2 regions of the Cystobacter fuscus genome follow, and region 1 is predicted to be linked to the other one. Evidence: riboswitches for the same ligand, from Rfam matches in the RefSeq annotation. Region 1 holds a riboswitch; the other holds the start of a gene.
What was found. Region 1 has a riboswitch for thiamine pyrophosphate ahead of thiC (phosphomethylpyrimidine synthase ThiC). Riboswitches for the same ligand answer to the same signal wherever they lie in the genome.
Positions count from the first base shown of each region.

Region 2: linked by a shared signal. The riboswitch ahead of CYFUS_RS11325 (FAD-dependent oxidoreductase) and the one ahead of thiC (phosphomethylpyrimidine synthase ThiC) in region 1 are both predicted to bind thiamine pyrophosphate.

Region 1 covers NZ_CP022098.1:4,587,713-4,601,943, reverse strand. The annotation lists gene CYFUS_RS18980 (pyridoxal phosphate-dependent aminotransferase) at 1-517, opposite strand, end outside; gene hisD (histidinol dehydrogenase) at 514-1,815, opposite strand; gene hisG (ATP phosphoribosyltransferase) at 1,812-2,666, opposite strand; gene CYFUS_RS18960 (HD-GYP domain-containing protein) at 3,144-4,442, shown strand; gene moaA (GTP 3',8-cyclase MoaA) at 4,517-5,515, shown strand; gene CYFUS_RS18950 (DUF4870 domain-containing protein) at 5,519-5,899, opposite strand; gene thiC (phosphomethylpyrimidine synthase ThiC) at 6,031-7,911, opposite strand; TPP riboswitch at 7,951-8,059, opposite strand; gene CYFUS_RS18940 (sensor histidine kinase) at 8,097-9,197, opposite strand; gene CYFUS_RS18935 (response regulator) at 9,210-9,854, opposite strand; gene CYFUS_RS18930 (protoglobin domain-containing protein) at 9,864-11,018, opposite strand; gene CYFUS_RS18925 (LysR family transcriptional regulator) at 11,227-12,126, shown strand; gene CYFUS_RS18920 (pirin family protein) at 12,205-12,900, shown strand; gene CYFUS_RS18915 (imm11 family protein) at 12,948-13,517, opposite strand; gene CYFUS_RS50690 (hypothetical protein) at 13,532-13,876, opposite strand; gene CYFUS_RS18905 (CBS domain-containing protein) at 14,191-14,231, opposite strand, start outside.
Region 2 covers NZ_CP022098.1:2,717,890-2,732,120, forward strand. The annotation lists gene CYFUS_RS11310 (PKD domain-containing protein) at 1-950, shown strand, start outside; gene CYFUS_RS11315 (DUF3089 domain-containing protein) at 1,038-2,183, opposite strand; gene CYFUS_RS11320 (glycoside hydrolase family 97 catalytic domain-containing protein) at 2,298-4,529, opposite strand; TPP riboswitch at 4,686-4,789, shown strand; gene CYFUS_RS11325 (FAD-dependent oxidoreductase) at 4,861-5,838, shown strand; gene thiS (sulfur carrier protein ThiS) at 5,835-6,032, shown strand; gene CYFUS_RS11335 (thiazole synthase) at 6,037-6,807, shown strand; gene CYFUS_RS11340 (thiamine phosphate synthase) at 6,804-7,400, shown strand; gene CYFUS_RS11345 (HesA/MoeB/ThiF family protein) at 7,397-8,383, shown strand; gene CYFUS_RS11350 (hypothetical protein) at 8,377-8,871, opposite strand; gene CYFUS_RS11355 (SGNH/GDSL hydrolase family protein) at 9,136-10,146, opposite strand; gene CYFUS_RS11360 (BON domain-containing protein) at 10,682-11,455, shown strand; gene CYFUS_RS11365 (SCP2 sterol-binding domain-containing protein) at 11,520-12,905, opposite strand; gene CYFUS_RS11370 (SDR family oxidoreductase) at 13,128-13,991, shown strand.

The sequences.
Region 1 (14,231 bases):
CGGGCGCGCGCTCGATCAGCCGTTCCAGGGCGGCGCGCGAAGCCACCGTGCCCGTGGGGTTGTTGGGCGAACATACGTAGATGAGCTTCGCCTGGGTGGCGAGCAGCCCCTCCACGTCGATGTCGAAGTCCGGCCGCAGGTTCACCGGGGCGTAGCGCAGGCCGTTGACCTTGGCGAAGTAGGACATCATCACGAAGGTGGGCGAGGGAAAGGCGATGAGCTCGCCCGGCTCGAGGAAGGCGCGCAGGGTGCTGTCGATGACGTCGTCCGAGCCGCACCCGGTGGTGACGCAGGCGGTGTCCACGCCGGTGTAGTGGGCCACGGCCTCACGCAGATCGGGCGAGTAGCCCACGGGGTAGCGCGTCACCAGGGGGACGGCCACCTCGCGCAGCACGCGCTCGGCGGCGGGCGGCATGCCGAAGAGGTTGGTGTTGTCGCTCAAGTCCACCCGGCAGCGCGCCTTGGAGGGCGAGTAGAGCGGAATGTCCCGGTACGACGCACGCGAGGGCAGGCTCATGATTGCCTCCAGGCACGAGCGGCCTCGGCGTGGGCGAACAGGCCCTCGCTGTCGGCCAGGATTCCCACGTCGTCGGCGAGCCGGGAGGCCGCCTCGCGCGTCACGCGCTGGTACGTGGTCCATCGATAGAAGTCGAGCACGCTCAGTCCCGAGTACGCCCGGGCGAGGCCCGCGGTGGGCAGCACGTGGTTGGCGCCCGTCATGTAGTCGCCGTAGGCCACGGAGGCATGCTGGCCCACGAACACCGTGCCCGCGTTGCGCACCCGGGGCAGTGCCTGCGTGGGATTCTCGGTGGCGATCAGCAGGTGCTCGGGAGCGAAGTCCGCCACGAAGGGCCAGGCCTCCTCCAACGAGTCCACGCTCAACACCGCGCCGCGCTCGCTCAGGGAGCGCGAGACGATCTCCCGCCGCTGGGCCCGGGCCGCCAGACGCTCCACCGCGATGGCCACCGCCTCGGCCTGGGCCTCGCCCACCGCCACCGTGACGCAGCAGGCGTCCGGATCGTGCTCGGCCTGGGCCAGCATCTCCCGGGCCACCGCCTCGGGATCCGCCGAGCCGTCCGCCACCACGAGGATCTCACTGGGCCCCGCGGGCGCGTCGATGGCCACCGCCTCCACCACCTGGAGCTTGGCCGCGGCCACGTACGCGTTGCCGGGTCCGACGATGCGGTCCACCCGGGGCACGCTCTCGGTGCCGTAGGCCAGGGCCGCCACCGCGCCCGCGCCTCCGAGCGCGAAGACGCGATCCGCGCCCGCGAGCGCCGCCGCCGCCAGCACGCCCGCCGAGGGTACCCCATCCGGGCCGGGCGGCGAGCAGACGATGACCTCCCCCACCCCGGCCACCTTCGCCGGCACCACGCCCATCAGCACGCTGCTCGGGTAGACGGCACGGCCCCCGGGCGCGTACACGCCCACGCGTCCGAGCGGATCCGGCCGACGGCCCACGAGGATGCCGGGCTCCGTCTCCACCTCGATCGCCTGGGGCTTCTGGGCCGCGTGTGCCCGGGCGATGTTGCGCGCCGCGCGGCCGAGCGCCTCGCGCACCCCGGGGTCGAGCGACGCGAGGGCCGCCTCGCACACGGAGCGGGGAATCTCCAGGGAGCCCAGCTCGGCGCGGTCGAACTCGCGCGCCATCTCGCGCAGGGCGCGGTCCCCGTCCCGGCGCACCCGGGCGATGATCTCCGCGGTGCGCTGGGCGACACGGGCGTCCGAGCCCCCCGAGCGATCCAACAGCCGGCCGCGCGCCTCTGGGGCCAGTTCCTTCAGCCGGCCCCGGTATTTGAGAGGAGGGCTGCTCATGGCATCAGCCTCTCGATGCGGGTGACGAGGATGCCCTGACAGCCCAGGTTCTTCAGGGCGTTGATGGTGCGGTAGATGTTGCGGGCGGGCACCACGGCGTGCACGGCCACGAAGTCACCGCCCTGCACCTCCACCACGGTGGGCCCGTTGAGGCCCGGCAGCACCTCGTGCACGTTCGGCAGCACGCGGCGCGGCACGTTGGCCATGAGGTAGCGCTTGCCCCGGGCCGCGAGCACCGAGCCCAGCGCCTGCCGCAGCTCTTCCAACTGGGCCGCCGCGTCGGGCAAGTGGCCCTTGCGCGCGATGAGCCGTGCGCTCGACTGGACGACGGTGCCCACCTCGCGCAGCCCGTTCATCTTCAGCGTCGAGCCCGTGGACGTCAGGTCCACGATGATGTCCGCGATGCCCAGGTGGGGGGCGATCTCCGTGGCGCCCGACACCGGCACCACCTTCACCGACTGGCCCCTCTTGGCGAAGAACTCCTGGGTGAGGCGCGTGAAGGAGGACGCCACCCGCACGCCATCCTGGATGTCCTCCAGCTTCTGGATGCCGCTCTCCTCGCGCGCGGCCACCACGAGCCGGCATCGGCCGAACTCCAGGTCCATCAGCATCTCCAGCTCGCGGCCGGACTCGCACACGAGATCCCACCCGGTGACGCCCGCGTCCGCCGCGCCATCGGCGACGAACTCGGGGATGTCCTGGGCGCGCACGAAGATGGCCTCGAACTCGCCACCGAGCGACGCGGTGAGGGCCCGCTCCCCTCGGACGCGGACCTCGAGCCCTGCATCGTTGAATAGTTCACGAACCTCGTCGGAGAGGCGGCCTTTGTTGGGAAGGGCGATCTTCAGCATCGGAGAGAGACCTGGGGTGGGGACGGGCTCGGAAACGAAAAAAGCCCGTCCGGGGTGGGACGGGCTTTCGTTCACTGCGGCAGGTGCGGTGGGCAGTCTCTAGACATCGACCCAGGCATGCACACGGTGATCGGACCCGTCGGGGCCGAACCGATGATGATGCGCCGGATGATGGTGGACAGACACGAGGTGCACGGCTCCTTGCTAATGGAAAGCCCTTCCCCCGTCAACCGGTGGCACCAGATTGCCTTCATCCGCCCCTCCCGGGTCACGCTCGCCTGCCTGCTCACCTCCGCTCGCGCTCCTACCGCCCGCTCAACGGTTCATGACCCTGGAAGCTTTCCGCTTCGAGCGTTTCTCGTATGCTGAGGGAACGGGGCGGCGAGCGAACATCTCCGGGCCATCGAACAGCCAGGAGAGCTGAAAATCAGAGACGGGTTGGCCTTCTGTTGCCCGTTCCTCCTAGAATCACACCCCGTGGAAGCCATTCCTCCCATACCTCCCCGGATCCTCATCGTCGATGACGATGACTCCGTCCGCGACGTCATCTCCGTCCTTCTTCGGGAGGAGGGTTACAACTGCGTTGTGGCCAGTGGCTCCGAAATGGCCCTGGACCTCGCCGGCCAGGAAGAGACGCCCCTGGTCATCAGCGACATGAAGATGCCGGGCAAGGACGGCCTGTGGCTGCTCGAGCAGTTGCGCGAGCGCTACCCGGACACCTCCGTCATCATGCTCACCGGCTACGGGGACACCGAGTCGGCGGTGGACTGCCTGCGCCGGGGCGCGGTGGACTACCTGCTCAAGCCACCGAAGCTGACGGATCTCATCCGCGCCATCGAGCGCGCCCTGGCCAAGCGCCGCATCGAGCTGGCCCGCAAGCGCTACCAGAAGAAGCTCGAGCGCAAGGTGCGCGACCGCACCACCGAGCTGCGCAACGCCCTGCGCGACATCGCCCACACCTACCAGTCCACCCTGCTCGCCCTGGTGGCGGCGCTGGACGCGCGCGAGCACGAGACGTCGGACCACTCGCAGCGCGTGGTGCGCTACACGAGCGCCGTGGCCGAGCGCATGGGCATCAAGGGCCCGGAGCTGGAGGAGATCGGCCGCGGCGCGCTCCTGCATGACATCGGGAAGATTGGCGTGCCGGACGCCGTGCTGCTCAAGCCGGGCAAGCTCACGCCCGAGGAGTGGCAGGAGATGCGCAAGCATCCGGACATCGGCTTCCAGATGATCCAGAACATCCCCTTCCTCGCCACGCCCGCGCAGATCGTCCTGTCGCACCAGGAGCGTTGGGACGGCCAGGGCTATCCGCGCAACCTCCGCGGCCAGGAGATCCACATCGGCGCGCGCATCTTCGCCGTGGCGGACACCCTGGACGCGATGACGAGCGACCGGCCCTACCGCAAGGGGACCACCTTCGCCAACGCCATCGCGGAGATCCACCGCTGCGCCGGCACCCAGTTCGACCGCGAGGTCGTCCGGGCCTTCCTCGATATCGGCGAGCAGGCGCTCGTGAAGATCAAGGAGGACATGCAGAACCGGAAGCTGACGCTGGTGCAGGCCGAGGCCCACGCCCAGGAGGCCGAGGCCACGCTCGCCCGCCTGACCGAGGACATGGACGAGTTGGATCAGACCATCCCCGGCCCGGTGGGACCCACGGTGCGGCCGCCTCCGGCTCCGCCGGCGTCCAGCAGCACCACGGGCGCCAACACGCTCAACCAGGGAGTCGTCCTCTCGGTGCTCGCCGGGGGACGCCAGGGCAACCCGCGCGACTGACGCGCCTCGCACGGAGGCCCGGGCCTCCACAAGGGAGTGCCCGGAGGGGAGGCTCCGGTTTATAGAGAGCACCCATGAGCAGTCTCGCCCCCACCCAGGCCCCCTTGTCGCCCCCCCTGAAGGACGCCCAGGGGCGGACCATGACGTACCTGCGCCTGTCGGTGACCGACCGGTGCAACTTCCGCTGCACGTACTGCTCGCCGGCGAGCTGGGGTGGGAAGAAGGATCTGCTCTCGCCCGAGGAGTTCGAGCGCATCGTCTCCGTGTTCGCGGCCATGGGCATCCGCCGGGTGCGGCTCACGGGCGGCGAGCCGCTCATCCGCCCGGACATCCTCGAGGTGGCCCAGCGCATCGCCGCGGTGCCCGGCATCGGCCACGTGGCCATCACCACCAACGCGAGCCACCTGGCGCGGCTCGCCGGGCCGCTGCGCGAGGCGGGGGTGAGCCAGCTCAACATCAGCCTGGACACCCTGTCCGAGGCCACCTTCCGGCGCATCTCCAAGCAGGGAGACCTGGCGTCCGTGCTCGCGGGCATCGACGCGGCGGCGGCGGCGGGCTACGCCTCGCTCAAGCTCAACGTCGTCGTCATGCGCGGAGTGAATGACGACGAGGTGCCCCAGCTCATCGCCCACGCGCATGCGCGCGGCATGACGCCCCGGTTCATCGAGCTGATGCCCTTTGGTCAGGGCACCCCGGTGCCCACGGCGGAGCTGGTGGAGAAGCTCCGGACCGGGGGCCTGCCGCTCGTGGAGGACGAGGGGCCCCAGGGCCTGGCCGCGGGTCCGGCGCGCTACTGGCGCGCGCCCGGAGGGCTCGTGGGCTTCATCTCTCCCCTCACCCAGAACTTCTGCGGCGGCTGCAACCGCGTGCGCGTGGCCTCCAATGGAGACCTGCGCAGCTGCCTCGGGGGACGTGCCCAGGCGCCGCTGCACGCCCTCATCCGCGGCGGGGCCACCGACGAGGAGCTCGCCCTGGCCATCCGCCGGGCGCTCGGGGACAAGCCCGAGGGCCACCGCTTCACCGAGCCCGGCGCGGCGGCCAGCCTGCTGCCCATGATGGGCATTGGCGGCTGAGCGCTACTTCACCAGCCGGACGGTGGCCGGGTAGCGGTACATCTCGCCATTGTTGGCCTTGATGCCCGCGAGGATCGTCAGCACCAGCGCGACCAGTGCGACCAGCGGCGCCAGCACGAACCCGACCAGGCAGAACATGCTCAACGCGGCGATCCACAGGACCACCGTGACGGTGATCTGGAAGTTGAGCGCCTCCTTCGCGTGCTGCTCCACCCAGGCGGACTCCTTGCCCTTGGTGAGCATCACGATGAGCGGCCCGAGGAACGGGAAGCCAAACAGGCCCGCGATCAGCGCGCTCAGGTGCGCGAGCATTCCCCACGTCTTCTCGTCCGCCGTCGGCGACGGTGATCCGGTGATGAAACCCCCGCGATGCTGCGTTTCCATTTGAGCTTCCCTCTGAAGTTCGGACGGGCGCGGTCAGCGCGCCCGTCAACCCTCTCATTCTGTCATTTTCGGGACAAAAGTCACGAGGTTGGCGTCTCCTGGGGCGACGCGACTTCAAAGGTCGGGAGGACTCAGCGGTACACCTCGCCGCCGGCCTTCTTGAACTCCTCGCTCTTCTCCGCCATGCCCGCCGCGAGGGCCTGCGCTTCGTTCGTGCCCACCTTCTGGGCGTAGTCGCGCACGTCCTGGGTGATCTTCATCGAGCAGAACTGGGGGCCGCACATCGAGCAGAAGTGGGCCACCTTGGCACCTTCCGCGGGCAGGGTCTCGTCGTGGAAGGCGCGTGCGCGCTCGGGATCCAGGGAGAGGTTGAACTGATCCTCCCAGCGGAACTCGAAGCGCGCCTTGGACAGCGCGTTGTCGCGCGCCTGGGCACCGGGGTGGCCCTTGGCGAGGTCCGCGGCGTGCGCGGCGATCTTGTAGGTGATGACGCCCTCCTTCACGTCATCCCGGTCGGGCAGGCCCAGGTGCTCCTTGGGCGTGACGTAGCAGAGCATCGCCGTGCCGAACCAACCGATCATCGCCGCGCCGATGCCGCTGGTGAAGTGGTCATACCCCGGCGCGATGTCCGTGGTGAGCGGCCCCAGCGTGTAGAAGGGCGCCTCGCCACACACCGCGAGCTGCTTCGTCATGTTCTCCTGGATGAGGTGCATGGGCACATGGCCCGGCCCCTCGATCATCACCTGCACGTCGTGCTTCCAGGCCACCCGTGTCAGCTCGCCCAGCGTCTCCAGCTCGCCGAACTGCGCCGCGTCGTTGGCGTCCGCGATGGAGCCCGGCCGCAGCCCGTCTCCCAGGCTGAAGCTCACGTCGTACGCCTTGAGGATCTCGCAGATCTCCTCGAAGTGCGTGTAGAGGAAGTTCTCCTGGTGGTGCGCCAGGCACCACCTGGCCAGGATGGAGCCGCCCCGGCTGACGATGCCGGTGAGGCGTCTGGCGGTGAGCGGGATGTAGCGCAGGCGCACGCCCGCGTGGATGGTGAAGTAGTCCACCCCCTGCTCACACTGCTCGATGAGCGTGTCGCGGTAGAGCGCCCAGGTGAGCTCCTCGGCCTTGCCTCCCACCTTCTCCAGCGCCTGGTAGATGGGCACGGTGCCGATGGGTACCGGGGCATTGCGGAGGATCCACTCGCGCGTCTCGTGGATGTTGCGGCCGGTGGACAGGTCCATCACCGTGTCCGCGCCCCAGCGGATGCTCCACACCATCTTCTCCACCTCCTCCTCGATGGAGGAGCTGACGGCGGAGTTGCCGATGTTGGCGTTGATCTTCACCAGGAAGTTGCGGCCGATGATCATCGGCTCCAGCTCCGGGTGATTGATGTTGGCGGGGATGATGGCCCGGCCCCGCGCCACCTCGTCCCGGACGAACTCGGGGGTGATGTCGCGGGGAATGGCGGCGCCCCAGGAGTGGCCCGGGTGCTGGTGCGACAGCTCCACCGCGGCCTGGCGCTTCAGGTTCTCGCGCAGGGCCACGAACTCCATCTCCGGAGTGATGAGGCCCCGACGCGCGTAGTGCAGCTGGGTGACATTGGCGCCCGCCTTCGCCACCCGGGGCGCGCGGCGGTGGGCGAAGCGCAGACCGGCCAGGCGCGGATCCGTCTCTCGGGCGCGGCCATACTCGGAGGAGATACCCGGCAGTGCTCGCGTGTCCCCCCGCCGCTCGATCCACTCCTCGCGCACCGGCGGCAGGCCCCGGCGCAGATCGATCTGAGCGTCGGGGTCCGTGTACGGGCCGCTCGAGTCGTAGACGAAGACGGAGGGATTGGGCGTCTCCTTCACGTCCGGACCGTGGCCATGGCGCGTGGGCGTCTGGCTGATCTCCCGCAGGGGCACGCGCAGCTCCGGGTTCAACACGCCGGACACGTACACCTTGCGCGAGGCCGGCAGCGGCCCCCGGGTGATGCCCTGCAACACCTCGCCGTCCACCTTGAGGCTCTTCGATGCTCCGCTCACGTGACTCCTCCTCGGCACATGGCAAGAGAAGAGTCGGGCGTGGGAAGCCCGCCGCTTCCCTCCGCCGGTCCAAACCGGTTCAGGTTCCAAGGGTCGACCGCGAACACGGCCCTCTCAGCTCCTCACGGGAGCACCCCTAGCGACATGGCCCATGTAACCCGCGAGGACGTGCGGTGGCAACCGCCTCAAGCCACCAGGGGCAGCCGCAGCAGGAAGCGCGCCCCTCCGGACGGGGAGCTGGTCACCTCCAGCGAGCCCCCGTGCTGCGACACGACGGAGTGGACGATGGACAACCCCAACCCCGAGCCCTCCTCCTTCGTGGTGAAGAACGGCTCGAAGACGCGGGTGCGCAGCTCCGGAGGCACACCCGCGCCCGTGTCGTCCACGCACAGGCGCACCATGTCCTCCTCGCGTTGCGCCGACAGGCGCACGACACCCTCCTCGGGCGTGGCCTCCAGGGCGTTGAGGGTCAGGTTGATGAGCACCTGGCGCAAGCGCTCCTCCTCGCCCTTGAGCGGCGGAAGCGACTCCTCGCCCTCCAACTCCAGACGCACCCGCCGCGCCTCGGCCTTGCTGCCCAGGAAATCCACCACGCGCCGCAGCAGCGCCAGCACGTCCACCGGCTCCGGGCGGAAGCTCCGCGGCCGCGCGAACTGGAGGAAGTCCTCCAGCGCATGATCCAACCGGCGGATCTCATCGCGAACCAACAGCAGGGGATCCAACAAGGCCGGTTGCTGCTCGGTGGACAGCCGCCGCACCCGCCGCTCCAGCACGGCGAGCTGCAGGGCCGCGGCGTTGAGGGGATTGCGAATCACGTGCGACAGGCTCGCCGTGAGCGTGCCCACCGCCGCGAGCTTCTCCGTCACCTGCGCCCGGCGCGCCAGCTCGCGCTTCTCCGCCTGCAAGCGCACCTGACGCATGGTCTGCTCCAGCGTCAGCAACAACTCGTTGGGCGCGCAGGGCTTCATCAGGTAGGCGCACGCGCCCGCGCGCACCGCCGCCACCGCCGTCTCCAGCGTGGCGAAGCCGGTGAGCAACACCACCTCGCACTCGGGCACCTTCTCCTTCAAGTCCCGCGCGAGCTCCGTCCCATCCCCGTCCGGCAGACGCAAGTCCACCAGCGCCACGTCGAAGCCGTCCTGCACCCGCTCGCGCGCCTCGCGGCAACTGCTCGCACCGGACACCAGGTAGCCCGCGTCGCCGAGCAACTCCCGGAGATTGTCGAGGAAGGCCGCGTTGTCCTCGACGACGAGCACACGAGGGGGATTGAAGGAGGAGAGGCTCATGGGGCCCTGCTGTTAGCGCGAGTCGTGGGCTCGCTCCAGTGTGTCCAACAGTGTCTGGAGGTCGACAGGTTCGGAGAACACCGGCAGTGTGGGGAAGCGTGCCCGCAGCCAGCGCAACGCCTCACACTCCGACTCCCCGAGCCGCCGCGGAGGCACCAGCGCCGCGAAGAGCCGCGCCCCCGCGAGGTGCTCGGCGTCCTCCACCGAGCGCGCGGTGACACACGAGAAGCCGCGCGAGCGCAGTTGCTCGGCGAGGGTCTCGTCCCGCGCCGGCTCCCCCTCGATGAGCGCCACCAGTCCATCCCGGCGCGCGTGGGTCAACAACGAGACGAGCGGGGCGAGCGGCACGGGCTTGGGCAGCACCGCGAGCAGTCCCTCCCGGCGTACCGCTTCCAGCTCTTCCTCTCCCGGGTAGGCGGTGATGACCACGACAGCGAGACCGGGATCCACCTGGCGGATGTGGCGCACCGCCTGTGCCCCGTTCATGCCCGGCATCTTCATGTCCGTGAGCAGCGCGTCGAAGCGCCGGGTGCCCGCGAGCGACAGGGCCCGCGGCCCCTCCGTCACCACCGTGGCCTCGTCCCCCCCATCCCGGAGGATCTCCGCGAGGTTCTCCGCGAAGGCCAGATTGTCATCGAGCAGCAGGTAGCTCCTCATGGCGGACTCTCACGCGGAGTGCGGGGGAAGGGCGAGCCGGAGGACGAAGCGCGCCCCTCCCCCGCCCTGGGGGTCGTAGAGGATGGAGCCCCCATGGCGCTCGAGGATGCGCTTGACCAGGGGCAGGCCCAGGCCGATGCCCCCGGACTTGGTGGTCATCAGGGGCTCGAACATCCGGCGCCGGATGGTCTCGCTCACCCCCGGCCCCGAGTCCTCCAGGACGAGCACCACCGCGTCCGGCTCCGCCAGGCCCGACAAGCGCACCGAGCCCGTGTCTCCCACCGCCTGCACGGCGTTCTCCATCAGGTTGACGAAGACCTGACGGATCTGCCCCGGATCTCCCTCCAACGTGGGCAGCGACTCGAGCCCCTCGGCGAGCAGGGACACGCCCGCGGGCGCGTGCACCGAGGAGAGGGCATCCTTCCACACGGCCTCCAGCCGCAGCGACTCGCGCTTGAGCGGCCGGTCCCGGATCATGTCCAGCAGGTCCGAGACGATGCGGTTGGCGAGCGCCACCTGCTCGCCGATGCGCGCCAGGTGCTTGGCGGCGCGCTCCTCGCTGGCCAGGGGCCGGCCCTTGAGGATGAAGAGCGACGTCTCGATGACACCCAGCGGATTGCGCAGCTCGTGGCCGATGGAGCCCACGAGCTGGCCGAAGGTGGACAGTCGCTCGTGGCGCGCCTGCTGCGCGAGCAGATCCTCGCGAAAGGTGTGCAGCATGATGGCCAGATCCAGATCGAGGATCTTCCCCAACGCGAAGCTCATGGCCCGGAACCGCTCGGGCTGGTCCGCGTGGTGCTCGGCGATGAGGAGGTTGAACTCCTGCCTCAGCACGTTCATCGCGCCGAGCATGTAATGCTGGGGGAGCGCGACGCGCACATGCATGCGGCCGATCCGGCAGCGCGCCCGGTAGTAGTCCTCGTCCCAGGGGCCGCTGAGCAGCTGCTCCATCCAGGCGCGCAGCGACACCTTGAGATGGCCCACCTGGCTCTCGCCCGCGAGCGCCTTGCGCGCGCCCTCGTGCTCCAGGATGCGCGCATAGAAGACGTCCGCGATGGCGGGAAACCGCGGCCGCGCCACCTCGTGCAGTTCCCGGAGAAGCAGGCCATCGGCCGGCTCGAAACCCACGTAGCGCTTGAGTTCCTCGAACAAGGTTTCCGCCATGAGGAACACCTATGTAACGCATTGCTGAAAATTGAAACAACGCGGGCCCGGCCCCATAACCACCCGCCAACACTTCACCCGGGGAACGGCTCGGGCGGTCTGGAACCCGTTGGACCCGGTGGCTGGCGGTGGGCCGCGCTCCGGACTAGATGGGACGGTCCGGGCAGACCGTTCCACTCCTGGGACGGGGTCCGGCCTCGGGAGCGGCATGGATCTCAACGAACTCCTCGTCTTCGCCAAGGTCGTCCAGGCGGGCAGCTTCACGGCGGCGGCGCGTGGGCTGCACATGCCCAAGTCCACGGTAAGCCGGAAGGTGTCCGAGCTGGAGGAGCGCGTGGGCGCGCAACTGCTGCAACGCACCACGCGCCAGCTGCGTCTCACGGACGTGGGACAGGCCTACTACGAGCACTGCGCGCGCATCGTGGCCGAGGCGGAGCAGGCCGAGCTGGCGGTCACGCGCATGCAGGCCGCTCCCCATGGACTGCTGCGCGTGACGGCCCCACTCACCTTCAGCATCCTCGGGCCGATTGTCACGGAGTTCCTCCGGCGCTATCCCGACGTGCAGGTGGAGATGGTGTGCACGGATCGCACGGTGGACCTGGTGGACGAGGGGTTCGATCTGGCCGTGCGCGCGGGCAAGCTGGCCGACTCCTCGCTCATGGCCCGCCGGATCGGCAAGCTCGAGCGCGTGGTGGTGGCATCTCCGGACTACGTCCGGGCGAGAGGCGCCCCCAAGACGCCTCGAGACCTCGAGAAGCATGACTGCCTGCTCTTCGGCTCGTCCCGGGAGGCCAACCGCTGGACGCTGCACTCCGAGAGCAAATCCGTCGAGGTGCAGGTGTCCACGCGGCTCGCGGTGAACGAGCCGGACATGTTGCGCGGCATGGCCCTGGCGGGCGCGGGCATCGCCCTGCTGCCCAACATCTCCTGCGCCGAGGACGTAACGAGCGGACGTCTGCAACACCTGCTGCCCGACTGGACCGCCGCCGAGACACCCGTGCATGCCGTCTATCCCAGCAGCCGCCACCATGCGCCCAAGGTGATGGCCTTCGTGGAGCTCGCGCGCGAGCGCTGGGCCGCGACCTGGAATCCGATGTCCCGTGGATAGGACAGTGTGTCCCGGGGAGCACGTCTGGCGCGGGCCGGGTCCCACTCGCATGATGTCTGGCGAAGGAGACACGGCATCATGATCATCGTTCGGAATTCAGAAGCGCGCGGCCATGCGAACCACGGATGGTTGGACTCCCACCACACCTTCTCGTTCGGGGACTACTTCGACCCGTCCGCCATGGGCTTTCGCTCCCTGCGCGTCATCAACGAGGACCGGGTGGCCGCGCACAGCGGCTTCGGCGCGCACCCCCACCGGGACATGGAAATCATTACCTACGTGCTCAGCGGGCAGTTGGAGCACCGTGACAGCCTGGGCTCGGTGGGCGTGCTGCGCGCGGGAGAGATGCAACGGATGACGGCGGGCACGGGCGTGCTGCACAGCGAGATGAACAACTCGGACGAGGAGGTGCACCTCCTGCAGATCTGGATCCTCCCGGAGCGCAAGGGGCTGACGCCCGGCTACGAGCAGAAGGAGTTCCCACTCACGGAGCGCCAGGGCCGCTTCCGGCTGGTGGTATCCCCCGAGGGACAGGACAGCTCGTTGAAGGTGCACCAGGATCTGCGGCTGTACAGCACCGTGCTGGGCCGGGGAGAGAAGACGGAGTACACCCTGGCGCCGGGGAGGCACGCGTGGCTGCAGGTGGCGCGCGGCGCGGGCACGCTCAACGGCGTGACGCTCAAGGCCGGTGACGGCGTGGCCGTGTCCGAGGAGTCTCGGCTGGAACTCTCCGCCACCGAGCCGCTCGAGGCCCTGCTGTTCGATCTGGGCTGAGCCGTGGGTGAACGGAGGGCGAAGGCAAGGAGTCCAATGACCGCGGGTCAAACCTCCTTGAACTTCGCCCCCGTGGCGCCCATCCGCTCCAAGGCCTCCTTGAGTTCCTCGGAGACGATGAGCGCGATGGTCCACCCCCAGGTGCGAAACACCTGGGCGTCACCAATCTTCGAGGGATCGATGCGCATGCCGGACACGTCCCGATACTGTCCGACCTTCTCGGGCCGCCCATCCTCCGGCATCCAATACTCCACCTCCTCGGAGGCCTGGTCATCGATGCACTGGATGAGCCGTGTGGCAACGAGGATGCAGAACGGGTCTGGCTGCCCTGGGATGTCCACCGGAAGAAGCTGAACATCACGGGGAGCCAATTCCCTGAACAGGGCTGCCACCCTGGCGTGAACGACCGGGATGCTGAAGCCCGCGAGGGTGAAGTCGAGAGCCCTGCCCGGGCGACCAACGGGAAGCGTCAATCGTCCCGGGTCCGCGACCGGCAGGCCTTCTCTGAAGCTCCATGGGTTATCCACCTCTCGGCCCTGTGGATCCGTGGGATTGCCAAGATCCCAGCCTCCAGAGCCATCAACCTCCTGAGACAGCTTGAAATACTTCTTCGGAATGCGAGTCGTCTCCATCACTGGCTCCGGGTCACCAACTTGTTGAGTGAGGTGCCCTCGGTCGAGAGAAGCTTCGCCAAACGTCTCCAGCCCTGGATGAGCGTCCAGAACGTATCCACTCCGATGTAACAAATGAAACTGGCCGTCACGACCGTCGCGATCCCCTTGGAGAACACGGGTTCGGGTGCCATCCACATCGAAGCGTAGAGGGTCATCGTCCAGAGGATGGAGGCCTTGATCGCCTCGGGATCGGCCATGTCCTTGAACGCCTCCATCATCTCGGGAATGACGGCATCGATGGCGAAGGACATGGCGAGGGCGTAGCGGCTATCCCCGCTGAGGAGAGGGCTGTTCATCAGCACCCCCCGGCAATCTCCAGGCTTCCCGATGGCCTCGCAGAACCGCAGGTACTCCCGGGTCACTCGAGCATCCACCTCGGCCCATTGAGAAGCCGGGGGCTGCCCATCCAGGGGAACGACAGTCTGGCCTCGGCCCATGTCGAGGCGCACGACGCGTGTGGCGCTACACGCGGACAGTAGGACCAACAGCAAGAGTACGCCGATCAGACGAGGTGCCATGAGCCGCCCTCCAGATGGAGTAAGGCTCCATCCTACGGGCTCGTCACCCCATGAACCGCCCCGGAGCCCGGTCCACCCGGGCTCCGGTGTCCCGCGGCTCAGTGGCTCGCGGGCTCGGAGATGCCCTCGAGTGCCTTGC
Region 2 (14,231 bases), 1.9 Mb from region 1:
ATAACATCTACCTGCAGGTGTACGACGGCGGCGCTGGCAACAATCCGGCCAGTTGGAACACCGCGATGGGCATGAGCGTCGACCCGGGCCTGTGGTCGCGCCACGGCACCGGCTGCGGCAGCGGCGACAGTCCGACCACGGTACAGAGCAAGATGAGCAACTGGAAGGCCACCGCTGGCATCGGCGGCGGCTTCATGTGGCTGTATGACGACATCCAGAAGTGCTGGTCGCAGGGCACGACCGCGCAGTACGCGGCGGCGATCAACACCGCGGTCAGCGGCAACACTCCGCCGGTGGCCAATTTCGGCCTCACCGTGAGCGGACTGACCGCGACCTTCAGCGACTCCTCCAGCGACGCCGATGGCAGCATCGCCTCGCGCAGCTGGAGTTTCGGCGACGGCAGCGGCTCGACCGCGACCAACCCCAGTCATGTCTACGCCAGCGCCGGCAACTACAACGTCAGCCTGACCGTGGCCGACAACGGCGGTGCCAGCCACACCAAGACCCAGACCGTCTCGGTCGGCGCCGGCTACGTCAACCTGGCGCTCAACAAGCCGGCGACCGGCTCCAGCGCCTGCAACAGCAACGAAACGCCGGCCAAGGCGGTCAACGGCAGCGTCTCCGGCGGCACCACCGACAAGTTCTGCTCGTTGACCTCTCCGTCCTGGCTGCAGGTCGATCTCGGCTCGGTGCAGACGGTCAGCAGCTTCGTGGTCAGGCATGCCGGCGCGGGCGGCGAATCGAACACCTGGAACACCAAGGCCTTCACCATCCAGACTTCCAGCAATGGCACCAGCTGGAGCACCCCGGTGACGGTGACCAACAACACCGCCGACGCCTCGACCCACTCGATCAGCGCCACCTCGGCGCGCTACATCAAGTTCAACGTGACCACCCCGTCCCAGAACGGCGACCCGGCGACGCGCATCTACGAATTCGAGGTGCGCTGACCCCGGCGAGTGCGTCCACCGAGCGCCGGGTGGGGTGCCCCGGCGAGGCCTCGCCGCCTCGCAGGTGTCCCGGGAAGGGTGTCGGATCTATGGGGCACTCCGTGTGTTCGTGGTGGCGCTCGTGCGCAGGAACGCCGCCACCCGCTCGGAGGCATTGCGGCGGATGTTCATGTAGAAGAGCTGGAACTCCACGGGATGGTGGTTGCCCTTGCCCAGCGCGTGGTCGAGCAGCCGGCTCATGAGGTCCCGTGGCAGTTCGCCGCCGACGAGGACCTCCAGCCTCCCCTCCTTGCAGTGCGCACCGGTGAGACCTGGCATCACGTGGGGTGGGGTCGTTTCGAGGAACACGGCTCCTTCGTTTTGCTCCCGGGGGGCCGGTTCCGGGTCGTGCCGCCAGGTCAGGGGATTCACGCAGAGGGAGCGGTCTCCCGTGGACTCTGTGTCCGTCACGGAATCCCGCACCTGGATTCGCTCCGCGTAGCCGGCACTGCGTGCGTTCCAGCTGATGAGACAGCCGGTCTGCTCGGGTGACGCGCAGAAGGGAATGTCGGGAAGGCTCTGCCGGAGCGCACCCTCCGGCATCGGAATCCCAAGGAGATACGCGGCGACGAGCTGGTGCCGGAGTGGCGTCCCGCTCACGGCTTCACGCAGGAGGCGTCGGGCATGCACGGTTCCCTGGCTGTGTGCCGCGAGAATGAAGGGCCGTCCGTGATTGTATCTCTCCCGCCAGTAGCGGAACGCCGCGGCGACGTCCTGGTAGGCGAGCTCCGCCGCTGCCAGGCCCTCCGCACTCCGCTCGGTGAAGGCGGTCAGGTTCGCCTGTCGGTAGCGAGGCGCGTAGATGGCGCAACAGGCGTTGAAGGCGCTTGCTTGAATGAGTGTCGCCACCCGGTCGGTCGCCGTGTTGAGGGACACCTCATCGACAGGGCCATTCCACTCGCCACCGACATACGTGGTGGGATGGATGTAGAAGACATCCACGGGTGCCTGGGACTGATCGATGCCCGGGCTCGACGGGAGCACCGTGTCCGCGAGATCATGGAGTTCGGGAAGTGCGCTCCAGGCGGAGGGCTGGGTGTAGTCGGGCGGTGCGGGGGGACGCGCCTCGTTGAAGGGCGTCCTGGGGGTGATCGACCACAGGAAGATGGGGGCGAAGTTCATCACCAGCAGCACCCCCAACAGGGTGCATGCCGAGAGCATGGCGGCGATGACGCACCGGAGCCTGTTCCGCATCCTGGGACAATAAGGAAGACAGGCGGGACCTGTCAAAGGATGCCATTTGCCACCGCAGGAGGTCCGGAGTGGAATCCAGACCGGTGCGCGAGAGCGCGTCGTGGTCAGCGAACATCAGGGAATGCTGCCGACCTGCACCAACTGCCATTGCTGGTTGGCGCCGCCGTTCCACGGCCATTGAATGACGTTCGCACCATTGGTCGTGGCGCCGTCTTCCACGTCGGCGACCATGCCGCTGCTCCGGCTCACGAGCTGGACGTAACCGCCGTCCACGTCGACGAGCTGCCACTCTTGATTGGCGCTACCCCGGCTCGTGTACTGGATGAGGTGCGCTCCCGCCGTGGTGGAGGCGCCGCTGACGTCCAGTGTTCTACCGCTGTTGCGATTGACCAGGTTGTAGTATCCGCCGCCGACGTCGACCAGGCGCCATTCATCGTTGGTGGTGCTGTCGAGGTAGTCCCACTGAATGGCCTCCGCGGTGTCGGACCTCGAAGCGTTCTGGATGACGAGCGCCTTGCCGCTCTGCCGGTTGATGATTTTGTAGATGGCGCTCGGAACCACTGGCACGTTCTGGGCCGTGATACGGATCGCCGCTCCACCGTTCGCTCTCAAGGGAAGGTTGAGAACGCTATTGCTCGTGACCGACTGCACCTGGTACGCGATGTCGTTGTCCGAGGTCCCATCCGTATAGATGTGCGCGGTGTAGCTCGTGCCGGTGGTCAGGAACGACAAGGGAATCGCCGCCGTCCTGCCCGTACCGCTGACGATCGTGCCGACGTACCAGTCATCTCCCCGCCGGCGCGCGAGCGTGGCGTACTGGCTCGGATTTCCCTCCAGCAGGCGTGTGTCGTCCCAGGTCGACGGAAGTGCGCGCAAGAACTCTCGGGCAATGCTGTTGTGGTACATCGCCCCATGGTCGGAGTAGTGCTGGACGTAGGACGAGAACAGGACGAGCAGCGCCGTCTGATGCGCCCAGGTGGTCTGTCCGCCGGAGTTCGAGTAGGCGCCGGGCGTGTAGTCCATGGGCCCGATGGCATTGCGGGTGAAGATCAACGAGAGATTGTGCGACGCGGAGAGTTCTCCTTGTTCCGCGCCGAAGACGCCTTCCTGGCTGAGGACGTGGGGCCACTTGCGGCCAAGACCGTTCGGCTTGGTGCATCCATGGAAGTTGACGAGCAACCGGTACTCCGCCGCGACCTGGGCGAGCTTCTCGTAGAGTTGCATCGTGGCCTGATGATCGTCATCGAAGAAGTCGACCTTGATGCCACGCACTCCCCAGCCCGACCAGCGGCTGAACAGCGTGCGCATCTGCGCCTCGGTTTTGACGTTCTCGTCGTTCACCCAGAGCCAGATGCCGACGTTCTTCGTGTTCGCATGGCTGACGAGCGACGGAACCCAGCTCTCCTGCCAGCCGTCGTCAACCAGGTAATACTCCCAGCCCATCGACGCGGCGGAGTCGATGAACGCGACGTGCGTGTTGTAATCTGATTGATTGCCACCCGCTCGCCATGACCAGGCCGCGCGGCCCGGCCGGATCCAGGAGGTATCGGCGAGTTGGGACGGTGCGCTCAGATTCTCGACCAGGGTCGACTCGACGATGTTGGCGAGCGATCCGATGACCGCGAGCCTCCAGGGGCTATTGAACTGCCGCGACGCATTCACGCTCGCCGCGGTCGGCCAGACGAACCGCAAATTGTTCCCACTGCCGCCGGCCAGCTGTGCCGTGTGATAGCTCCCCCCGATGTCGCTTTCGGCCAGCAGCATCCACCGACTGCCCGCCGTTGCCAGGACCGGCATGCCGAAATTGCCGGTGATGAAGCTGCTGCGCGCCGTGTAGTAGCCTTCGTAGTTCGACACGTAGGACTGCGCATGACCCGTCGCCGCGTCCGGCAGGTTGAACGCGCTGCTTTCACCGTAGATGGTGAGGGAGCCGCTTCCGGGAACGCGATAGCGATAGGCGATGCCATCGTTATACGCGCGCATGACCAACTGCAACTCCTGACCGCCCTTCGAGAAGCGCAGGAGCGCTTCGTTGGCGTTGTTGACGTAGCTCGCCTTCTTCCGGCCGGGCAGGGAGTATCTCTCGTTGATGACGGTGTCGCTCCGGCCGACGAAGCTCACACCGCTCGAGAAATCGCCGATGCTGGTGCTGATACCCAACGCGGAGCTTTCGATCACCACGGCTCCGCCCTGCGTGACGGAGTAGCTCAGGGCGCCGGCGGAACTGCGGTTGACGGAAATGCTGATCGAGCCGTTGGGCGAGGACACGCTCCATTGCGCCCACGCGTCGGCGGGAAGCAGCGCCAGCAGGCCAATACTTAACAATCCTGCACGGAGGAATTGCATCAGACGTTTCTCCTTGGGGGTAATGACGAGATTACACGGATTTTATGGATTAAGCAGCTTAAGGCGTTTTTTGGTCGGGTGCGCGGACCCGGCTTGTCATGGCGCTGGTGGCGCGGGAGTCCCCTTGCCGTCGCGTCGCCCGGCTGCTAGCCATGAGCCATTCCGTTGGGGTGCCCCTTCCCGGGGGCTGAGAGGCCAGGCGCCAACCCATCGAACCTGATCCGGCTAGGACCGGCGTAGGGAACGGAGAGCAGCAGGGGAGCGCGATCTCTCGGTCGTGGCCCCGGAGCTTCCTCTGAACCCTCGCCGGTTCTCGAAGAGAGGAAGCACGATGCGGACGCCTACAACCAGCGGCTACACGATCCTCGGCGCTGGGGTCATGGGCCTGTGCACCGCCGTCGAACTCGCGAGCCGCGGCGGGCGGGTGACGCTGGTCGATCCCCAGCCCGAACCAGGTCCCCATGCCTGTTCCTGGTGGGCGGGTGGGATGCTCGCCCCCTTCTGCGAGGGCGAGACGGCCGAGGAGCCGGTGATCCGGCTCGGCCAGACGGCCGCCGACTGGTGGGCGGCGCAAGGGGTGGAGGTCATCTGCCGCGGCACGCTGGTGCTCGCCCTGGGCCGCGACCGGGCCGAGCTCGACCGCTTCGCCGCCCGGACGCGGGAGCACCAGTGGATGGGCGGCGAGGCGCTCGCAGCGCTCGAGCCCGAGCTCGACGGCCGCTTCCACCGCGGGCTCTTCTTCCCGACCGAGGCGCATCTGACGCCGCGCGTGGCCCTCTCCACCCTGCGCGCCCGTGCCGCGGCGCTCGGCGTCGCCTTCGCGGAGACCGCGCCCGAGGGCCAGCGCATCGACTGCCGGGGCCTCGCCGCGCGCGACTCGCTCCCCGAGCTGCGCGGCGTGAAAGGCGAGATGCTCGTGCTGCGCCTCCCCGACCTCGCCCTCTCGCGTCCGATCCGGCTCCTCCACCCGCGCATCCCGGTCTACCTCGTCCCCCGCGGCGGTGGGGTCTACATGCTCGGCGCCACGATGATCGAAAGCGCCGAGCGCGGGCGCGCGAGCGTGCGCTCGGTCATGGAGCTCCTCAGCGCCGCCTATGCGCTGCACCCGGCCTTCGGAGAGGCCGAGATCCTCGAGATCGGCACCGATGCGCGGCCCGCCTTCCCCGACAACGTCCCGCGTCTCATCCGGCGCGACGGCACGCTCTTCCTCAACGGCCTCTACCGCCACGGCTACTTGATGGCGCCGGTCCTGGCGCGGATGGCGGCCGACCACCTTCTGTCCGGCGAACCCGTGGAGCTCCTGCAATGAAGATCACCGTGAACGGCGAGACACGCGAGACGGCGAGCGAGACGCTCGGCGCGCTCCTCCTTGAACTGGGCCATGGCGATGCCAGGGTCGCGACCGCGGTGAACGAGGCTTTCGTGCCCGCCGCCGCGCGCGACGGGCTTCAGCTCGTCGCGGGCGACCGGGTGGAGATCGTGACGCCCCGGCAGGGAGGCTGAGCCGATGCCGGTCTTCTACGGAACCGAAGTCGTCTCGCCCCTGATGCTCGGCACCGCGCAATATCCCTCGCCCGCCGTTCTGGCCGAGGCCTTCCGCCGTTCGGGCGCGGGTGTCGCCACCGTCTCGGTTCGCCGCGAGGCGGGGGGCGCGCGGGCGGGGCAGGATTTCTGGCGCTTGATCGCGGGGCTCGGCGTGCGGGTGCTCCCCAACACCGCGGGCTGCCACAGCGCCCGCGAGGCGGTCACCACCGCCCAGATGGCGCGCGAGCTCTTCGAGACCGACTGGATCAAGCTCGAGGTGATCGGCAATGCCGACACGCTCCAGCCCGATCCCTTCGGCCTGGTCGAGGCGGCGCGGAGCCTCGTGGCCGAGGGCTTCAAGGTCTTCCCCTACATGACCGAGGATCTCGTGCTCGCCGACCGCCTCTTGCAGGTGGGCTGCGAGGTGCTGATGCCCTGGGGCGCGCCGATCGGGACGGGGCTGGGGCTGCTCAATCCCTACGGCCTGCGCAGCCTGCGCGCGCATTTCCCCGACGTGCCGATGGTGATCGACGCGGGGCTGGGTCTGCCGAGCCAGGCGGCCGCGGCGATGGAGATGGGCTTCGACGCGGTGCTCCTGAACACCGCCGTCGCCAGGGCGGGAGATCCCGCGGCGATGGCCGAGGGCTTCGCGAAGGCGCTGGAGGCCGGGCGTCTCGCCCACGGCGCCGACCCGATGCCGCCGCGCGACATGGCCGCCCCCTCCACCCCCGTGCTCGGAAAGGCCTTCCTGTGACGCTCGACCGCTTCTACCCGATCTTCGACGACGTGGCCTGGCTGCCCCGGGCGCTCCCCCTGGGCGTGAAGCTCGTCCAGCTCCGCCTCAAGGACCGCGCGCCGGACGACCTGCGCCGCCAGATCGCCGCTGCTCGCGACCTCTGCCGCGAGGCCGGCGCCGTGCTGGTGGTCAACGACCACTGGCGGATCGCCATCGAGGAGGGCTGCGACTGGGTGCATCTGGGCCAGGAGGATCTGGACGGTGCCGACCTCCCCGCCATCCGCCGCGCGGGGCTGCGCCTCGGCATCAGCACCCATGACCCCGCCGAGCTCGACCGTGCCCTCTCGCTCTCGCCCGACTACGTCGCGCTGGGGCCGGTCCATCCCACCGTCCTCAAGCAGATGAAGTGGCACCCACAAGGGCTGGAACGGGTGACGGAATGGAAACGGCTGATTGGCGCACTCCCCCTCGTCGCCATCGGCGGCATGAGCACCGCCCGTGCCCCGGGTGTCTTCGCGGCGGGGGCCGACATCGTCTCGGTCGTGACCGACATCACGTTGAACCCCAACCCCGAGGCACGGATCTCCGAATGGCTCGAGGTGACGCGATGAGCCGCTATGCCCGCCAGACCGCCGTGCTGGGGGAGGGTGCTCAGGAGCGGCTCCGGGCGGCGCGGCTCCTCGTCGTGGGGGCAGGGGGCCTCGGCGCGCCGGTGCTGCAATATCTCGTCGGGGCGGGGGTGGGGTACATCCGTCTCGTCGAGCCCGACCGGGTGGAGGAGAGCAACCTGCACCGCCAGACGCTCTTCCGCATGGGCGACCTCGGCCAGCCCAAGGCCGAAGCCTGTGCCCGCCACCTCGCCGGGCTCAACCCGGAGAGCGTGGTGGAGCCCGTGATGGCCGCGCTGGAGCCCGCCAACGCCCCCAAGCTCATCGAGGGGGGCGAGCTGATCCTCGACTGCGCCGACAGCTTCGCGGTCAGCTACATCCTCTCGGACCTGTGCCTCGCGCGGGGCCTGCCCTTCCTCTCCGCCTCCGTCACGGGGCGCGAGGGTCATGCGGGCGGCTTCTGCGGCGGCGCGCCGAGCCTGCGCGCGGTCTTTCCCGACCTGCCACAGCGGTTGGGCAGCTGTGCCGAAACCGGCGTTCTCGGCCCCGTCGTGGGTGTGATTGGCGCGCTGCAGGCGCAGATGGCGCTGGCGCTGCTGGCTGGGGAGACGGGTGTCCTCGGGCGGCTCGTCACCTTCGACGCCGCGACCTTCCGCGCGGGCGGCTTCCGCTTCGACGGGGCGGAGGAGCCCGCGCGGGCGCCGCGCTTCGTCTCCCCCTCGGAGATCACGCCAGGAGACCTGACCATCGACCTGCGCGGGGCGGAGGAGGCCCCGCTGCTCCACCCCGCCGCGCGGCGCTTGACCGTGGCCCAGGTCGGCCCCGGTATGGACCTGCCCGAACCCGGCCAGCGCGCCGTGCTCGTGTGCCGCTCCGGCCTTCGTGCCTGGAGGGCGGCGGAACGACTCGCCGCGATCTGGCCCGGAGACATCGCCCTCGTCGCCGCGGGCGACCCCGCTGTCACTCCATCAGGAGCTTCTCAGTAGTCGTAGCGGGTGTTGGGGTCGAGATTTCCAGAGAAGGAGTAGCCCACCTTGCCGTTGTCGACGTAGCCCTTGAGATACTGGTAGCTGTCTGCCGGAGAGGACACGTAGAGATAACCCTTGCATCCGGCGCACGTGGGATCGCCATCCTTGAACACGTCCCATTCGCCATTGATCGAAGTGGCGTCGCTGGAAGTGATGCGCACCAGCTTGAGCTCGAACATGTGGCCTGTCCCGTCCTTGGCCGAGCCCTTCGTGCTCAGGTTGCCGAATCCGTGCAACGATTTCTCCTGCCAGACGAACGTCGCGGAGCTCGCTCCCACGTTGTAGTCGGTGGACTGGTTCTGGGTGTGGTTGCTTTCATAGAAGAAGCTGATGGCCGACGAGCGGACGTTGTGGACCGGCAGGCCGCTGCTCCAGGCCAGGATCGGAATCGCCACCGTGACGGCCGCCAGTCCATTGAAAAAAGTCGGGGACATGTTGCTCAGCATGGTTCTCCTTGGGGGTGAGATGAAGGCCGGTAGGGGCTCCTACCGACCGTGGTGCCCAAAGCACCCGGAATGCCAACGGTTTGGGCACCGCCAAACCGCCGGCATTCCTGGATACCTGCCTGCCTGCTCCCTGTGAAGTGACAAATCTGGCCAGTGGAGTGACCAGATTTGTCAGTACCGACTCCAGCCGACGATCGCGGGAGCGGATTGCCGGGGAGCTGCGCATGCCGCGAGGATGGATGCTCCCATGGTCGGGGTCGCTGCCTATCGGCCGAAGCTGAAGTGACATTCCTTCGAGAGGTACGCCGTCACGACGTCCGAGATCGTCGAGTAGACCCCCTCGGTGGGGTGCAGGAGATCGGAGACGCTGCCGAAGTCGAAGTCCTCGTCCAGCGCCGTGTCGGTGTACTGGAGGAGGGGTGCGGTCTCGATCAGCTTGCCGACCTTGTCCCCCTTCTTGAACTTCTTCGGTTGGGCGAATGGGGCGAAGCCCTCCTCGGCGAGGAACTTCGGACCCAGGACCTGCCCGATGTCGAAGAACTCGATCGTCGATCGGGTGGGGAGGTAGTTGAACTTGACGTCGGTGTCGACCAGCTCCGACAGCCGGTTGTTGAAGTTGCGCGCGCCCGCCGAGATCTTCTTTCGAAGCGAAGCCGAGTCCTTGGGGGAGAAGCGCGGCATGTACTGCGGATCGGGAAGGCCGATGATGACCACGTGGGAGCCCTTGGCTTCATCGAGGAGGGCGCAGGCCTGGCTGAAGATGTACTCCGCGACTCCTGGCATCGCCTCGGGCTCTCGATTGACGGTGACGACGTCATTCGCGCCAATCCAGATGATGAAGAGGGTCTCCTTGTCGAGGAAGACGCTGTCCCACTTCTTGTCGCGCTCGGCCTTGTACTTCTTCACCTGCTCCTTCAGTGTCGAGAGGAGGGAGGACGTGAAGTATCCCCCCCAGCTCTCTCCGTCGGACTTGTGCCAGCCGACGGCCCCGCCCTCGGCGTAGTTGACGAGTTCCATCTTCCGCTGCCCGCCGGAGCCGGCGGTCGTCAGACTCATGTGCCGCTTCGACTCCGCCAGGGTGGCCTTCACATCGTTCGGGTCGAACATCTTCCCGCCGAGGGACTCCCAGAAGTAGTCGACCCAGTTCCTGCCGTCGGAGAAGCGGCCCCACTTGTTGAGCTGCACCATGGGGAGCTTGGACAGGCTGCGCGCCTTCATGTTGCCGATATCGGAGACGCTGTCCCCGAAGATGATGACCCTGCTGATGGTGGGCATGTCTGGACCTTGGGCAGTGGCGTGAGGCTGGGGGGTCGAGTGTAGGTGAGAGCCGCCAGCCCTGTCCAACGCATGGGCCGATTTCACTCCGAGAGGAGAGGATGCGCTGTTCCACTTCCGTTTCCTCATCGAGTCGCTGGTCCTCACCGTCATCGGAGAGATCGTCTGGATGAGCAAACATTGGTTTGGGTTGCGATCGAGAAGGATGGCGGTGTGACGCATGGGGAGAACCTGTCGGTGCGGAAGCATGGACCCCATGCGCCTCCTCAAGGAGTGCCTCCCTCCCTCACCGCTGTGGGTGCGCGCCTGATTTTATTCTCCGGGCCCGTTTTCTCCTTGAGCCGGTGACTTGTGCAGCGGCCGGCCTGCCGAGTCATGCGTGGCCACCCGTTGCCGTCCGGCGAGGAGGGCCCAGTTTGCCCTGGACTCGCGAGGCCTCCGGGCATCGCGGGCCCCACGTGACACCGAGAGGTAGCTGCAACGGAAACGTCACCGTCACGTGACACGTACGCGCAACCACGAGGAGACACACGTCATGGCGAACAGGGACTACGAGACGCGTCGGTATCTGGGAGAAGACCGGGAGCGCTGGTCGGGCCGGGAGCGGGACTTCGACGAAGGCTTCCGCGGCAGTGACATGGGGCCGAGGCAGGAGCGCGGCCCGTGGCAGGGCGGCCAGGGGTACTCGGTCGGCAACCGCGGGTTCGAGGATTACGGCCGGGGTCTCCGCGAGGACTCCAGCCGCTATTCCCGCGACCTCGGCCAGGGCAATTACAGCCAGGGGAGTTACAACCAAGGCGATTATAACCAAGGTCACTACAACCCTTCGGGCTACTCCACCTCGCGGGGCAGCTTCGGAGGCGGCGGGTACTCCGAGCGTGACCTCGGGTACGACCGGGACTACGGGACCTACGGGGCGCGCGACAGGAACGAGGGCCTCTACGGCCGCCGCGACTTCAACGAGCGTGGTCCGATCGAGCGGCTCGGCGACCGGTTCCGCGAGGGTCTGCGCAAGCTGGGCAAGGGGCCCAAGGCCTACACGCGCTCGGATGACCGCATCCGCGAGGACATCTACGACCGGCTCATGCACGGGTGGGTGAACGCCGAGCACGTGGAGGTGCAGGTGAAGAACGGTGAAGTCACGCTGACCGGCCTGGTCGAGGAGCGCCGCGACAAGCGCACCATCGAGGACATCACCGAGGATGTCCTCGGCGTGAAGGACGTGCACAACCAACTCAAGGTGGGCAGTCCCGAGCAATTCAACACCGGGATCTCCGGCACCTCGGTGACGAAGGTCGCCCGCTCGTAGCGCGGGAGGCAGGGCGGGCTCCCCGCGACCGCGCGGGGGGCCGCCGTGTCACTGCCTTCACGCGTCAGCGCCCGATGCAGCGCATGAAGCGTTTGAACTGCTTGCGGTCTCCGCGGAGCCGGAGCCGTCCCAGGAGCATGGCCTTGAGCGGGCTGCGGCCGCGGGTGATCTCCAGCCACGCGTTCGCGTCCGCCGTGACTTCCACGTCCACGGGCGCCACGTCGTCCTCCGCCAGGCTCAGCGCTCCATCGACGATGCGCGCCGTCGAGGTGAGCTGCTCCGCCCCGGTGAACGAGAACCGCACCGAGACCGTGAGGTCCTTGGCCCTTCCACGCTGGAAGAACCGAGGCATCGCGCCCAGGAAGCCCTTCACCGAGCGGGGGCGCATGCTGGTCGTCACCCGCTGGAGCCGCTTGTGCGGGAAGCGCTTGCGCGCGTAGGCCTCGGCATCCGACCCGGCGAGGACATACAGGATCTCTTCCTTCTGCTGCAGGGGGCGCAGCACCTGATCCATGAACGCTCCCCGTGAGCGCAGGAAGGGGCTGAGCACGTCCTCTCCCGCCGGACAGACGGCGAGGCAGTAGGCGGCCTTGTAGTTGGGCTTGTACGAGAGGCTCTGCCACATCGACGCCGTTTCGCTGTCGCTGACCCGATCGCGGTAGTCCTTCCCGTTCTTGCTGTCGGCGATGGCCTCGACCCAGTTGATGAAGCCGCCCATGAACTCGCGGTAGTTGTGGGTCGAGCAGCCCGAGAAGTCGAAATGCCCATCGGGGTGGATGGCGCCCACCGGGCAGGCGGCGACACAGAGCTTGCAATCGATGCAGGGATTGTAATCGACCGGCTGCCCTTCTTCCTCGACCCGTGCGTCGGTGAGGACCGTGGCGAGCAGGATGAAGTTGCCGAAGCGCGGGTGGATGACGTTGCGGTGCAACCCCATCTGTCCAAGCCCTGCCGCCACCGCCACGCGCTTGTGCGAGACCACCCAGGCCCGGCCAGGATAGCGGTCCATCTCCATCGGGAAGGCCATGGAGGGATTGACGGCGCGATGGCCCCTCTGTGCGAGGGCCTGGACGATTTCTCGGGCCGCCTCGTCGACGAGCTCGGACGTTTGATGGAATTCCCGGTTGGCCACGCTGCGCGCGGGGCTGCGGATGTTGTCCCGGTTCATTCGCACCACGATCGAGATCAGCGTGCGCACTCCTGGAAGGGCTTCCTCGACATAGGGGCGCTCCTCGGCCATCTCTGGCCGCTCGATCGAGACAAAACCCACGTCGTCCACGCCAGCCGCGAGGCTCACCTCGCGCAGCCACGCCGCCGTCACCGCCTCCGGAGCCCCGGCCGGATGGCGGCGCAATCGCTGCACCGTGGGATGTCGCGCCATCTTCGCCGGGATGCGCTCTTCCGTCACCAGGTCGCCCGTGACGGGGGCCTGCTCTTCTCGCGTTGCCATCGAGGTACCTCGCCCCTGACATGCCGCGCCCGCCCTGCTCCTCGTGGGCTCGTGCGACAGGATGGATTATGGGTATAATATTACTTGTGTAATCCGTCCGGTCAAGCGGACCCGCGGAGCGAAGGCATGGGCGGAGCGATCGACACCGAGATGGATGCGCGCGGGGGACTCCGCGGATTATAGAGGGCCCTCCATTTCTGGAGCCTTGGAGGGTCGTCGCGGATGACAGCGGGAAACATGCGGGAAAAGGTCTGTCTCATCACGGGTGCCACCTCGGGCATCGGGCTGGAGTCCGCACGGGGGCTCGCGGGTCAGGGGGCCACGGTGGTCCTGTCGGGACGGGATCCGGGCCGGGGAGAGGCCGCGCTCGCGGAGGTCCGCCGCACCGTCCCCGACGCGAAGCTGGACCTGCTGCTCGCGGACCTCACCTCGCTGGCCTCCGTCCGCAAGCTCGCGGAGGACTTCCAGCGCAAGTACTCGCGGCTGGATGTGCTGCTCAACAACGCGGGCCTCATCATCGACCGGCGCAAGGTGACCTCGGATGGCTTCGAGGCCACCTTCGCCACCAACCACCTCGCGCACTTCCTGCTCACCCACGAGCTGTTGGAGCTCCTCGCGGCCAGCGGTGCCTCGCGCGTGGTGAACGTCTCCTCCGAGGGCCACCGCCTGGGCTCGCTCGACTTCCTCGACGACCCGCAGGCCGAGCGGGGCGGCTATAGCCCAATGAGGGTCTACGGCAACTCGAAGCTGGCCAACATCCTCTTCACGCGCGGCCTGAAGCGGCGGCTGGAGGGCACGAAGGTGACCACCAACAGCCTGCACCCGGGCGTGGTGCGCACCGGCTTCGCCCTCAACTCCGAGGGCATCCTGAAGCACCTGATCAAGCTCGCCGCGCCCTTCATGCTCTCGGCCGAGGGCGGCGCTCGCACGTCGGTGTACCTGGCCTCCTCGCCCGAGGTGGAGGGCGTGAGCGGCAGGTACTTCATCAAGAGCAAGGTGGCCAAGGAGTCCCGGGCCGCCCAGGACGACGACGCCGCCGAGAAGCTGTGGCGGATGAGCGCCGAGCTGACAGGCGTCGGACGCTGAGCGGCAGCGCCCTCTGTCGATGGGGGCCTGCTCGGACTGCTCGCCGGGCCGCTCGCCGCCGCGGCCCTGCTGCTCATCCCCTCGGGACTTCACGAGGTCCCCAGTGCCGGTCACCGCCGCCGCTGTGGCCGCCTGGATGGCCCTCTCGTACCGCCGTGATGATGGTGCCCATTGGCATGGCGCTCGTTTCCCAGCCGAAGTCCGCCGAGGGCCGCCGGCTCGGGCACCTCGGCGCCGCGC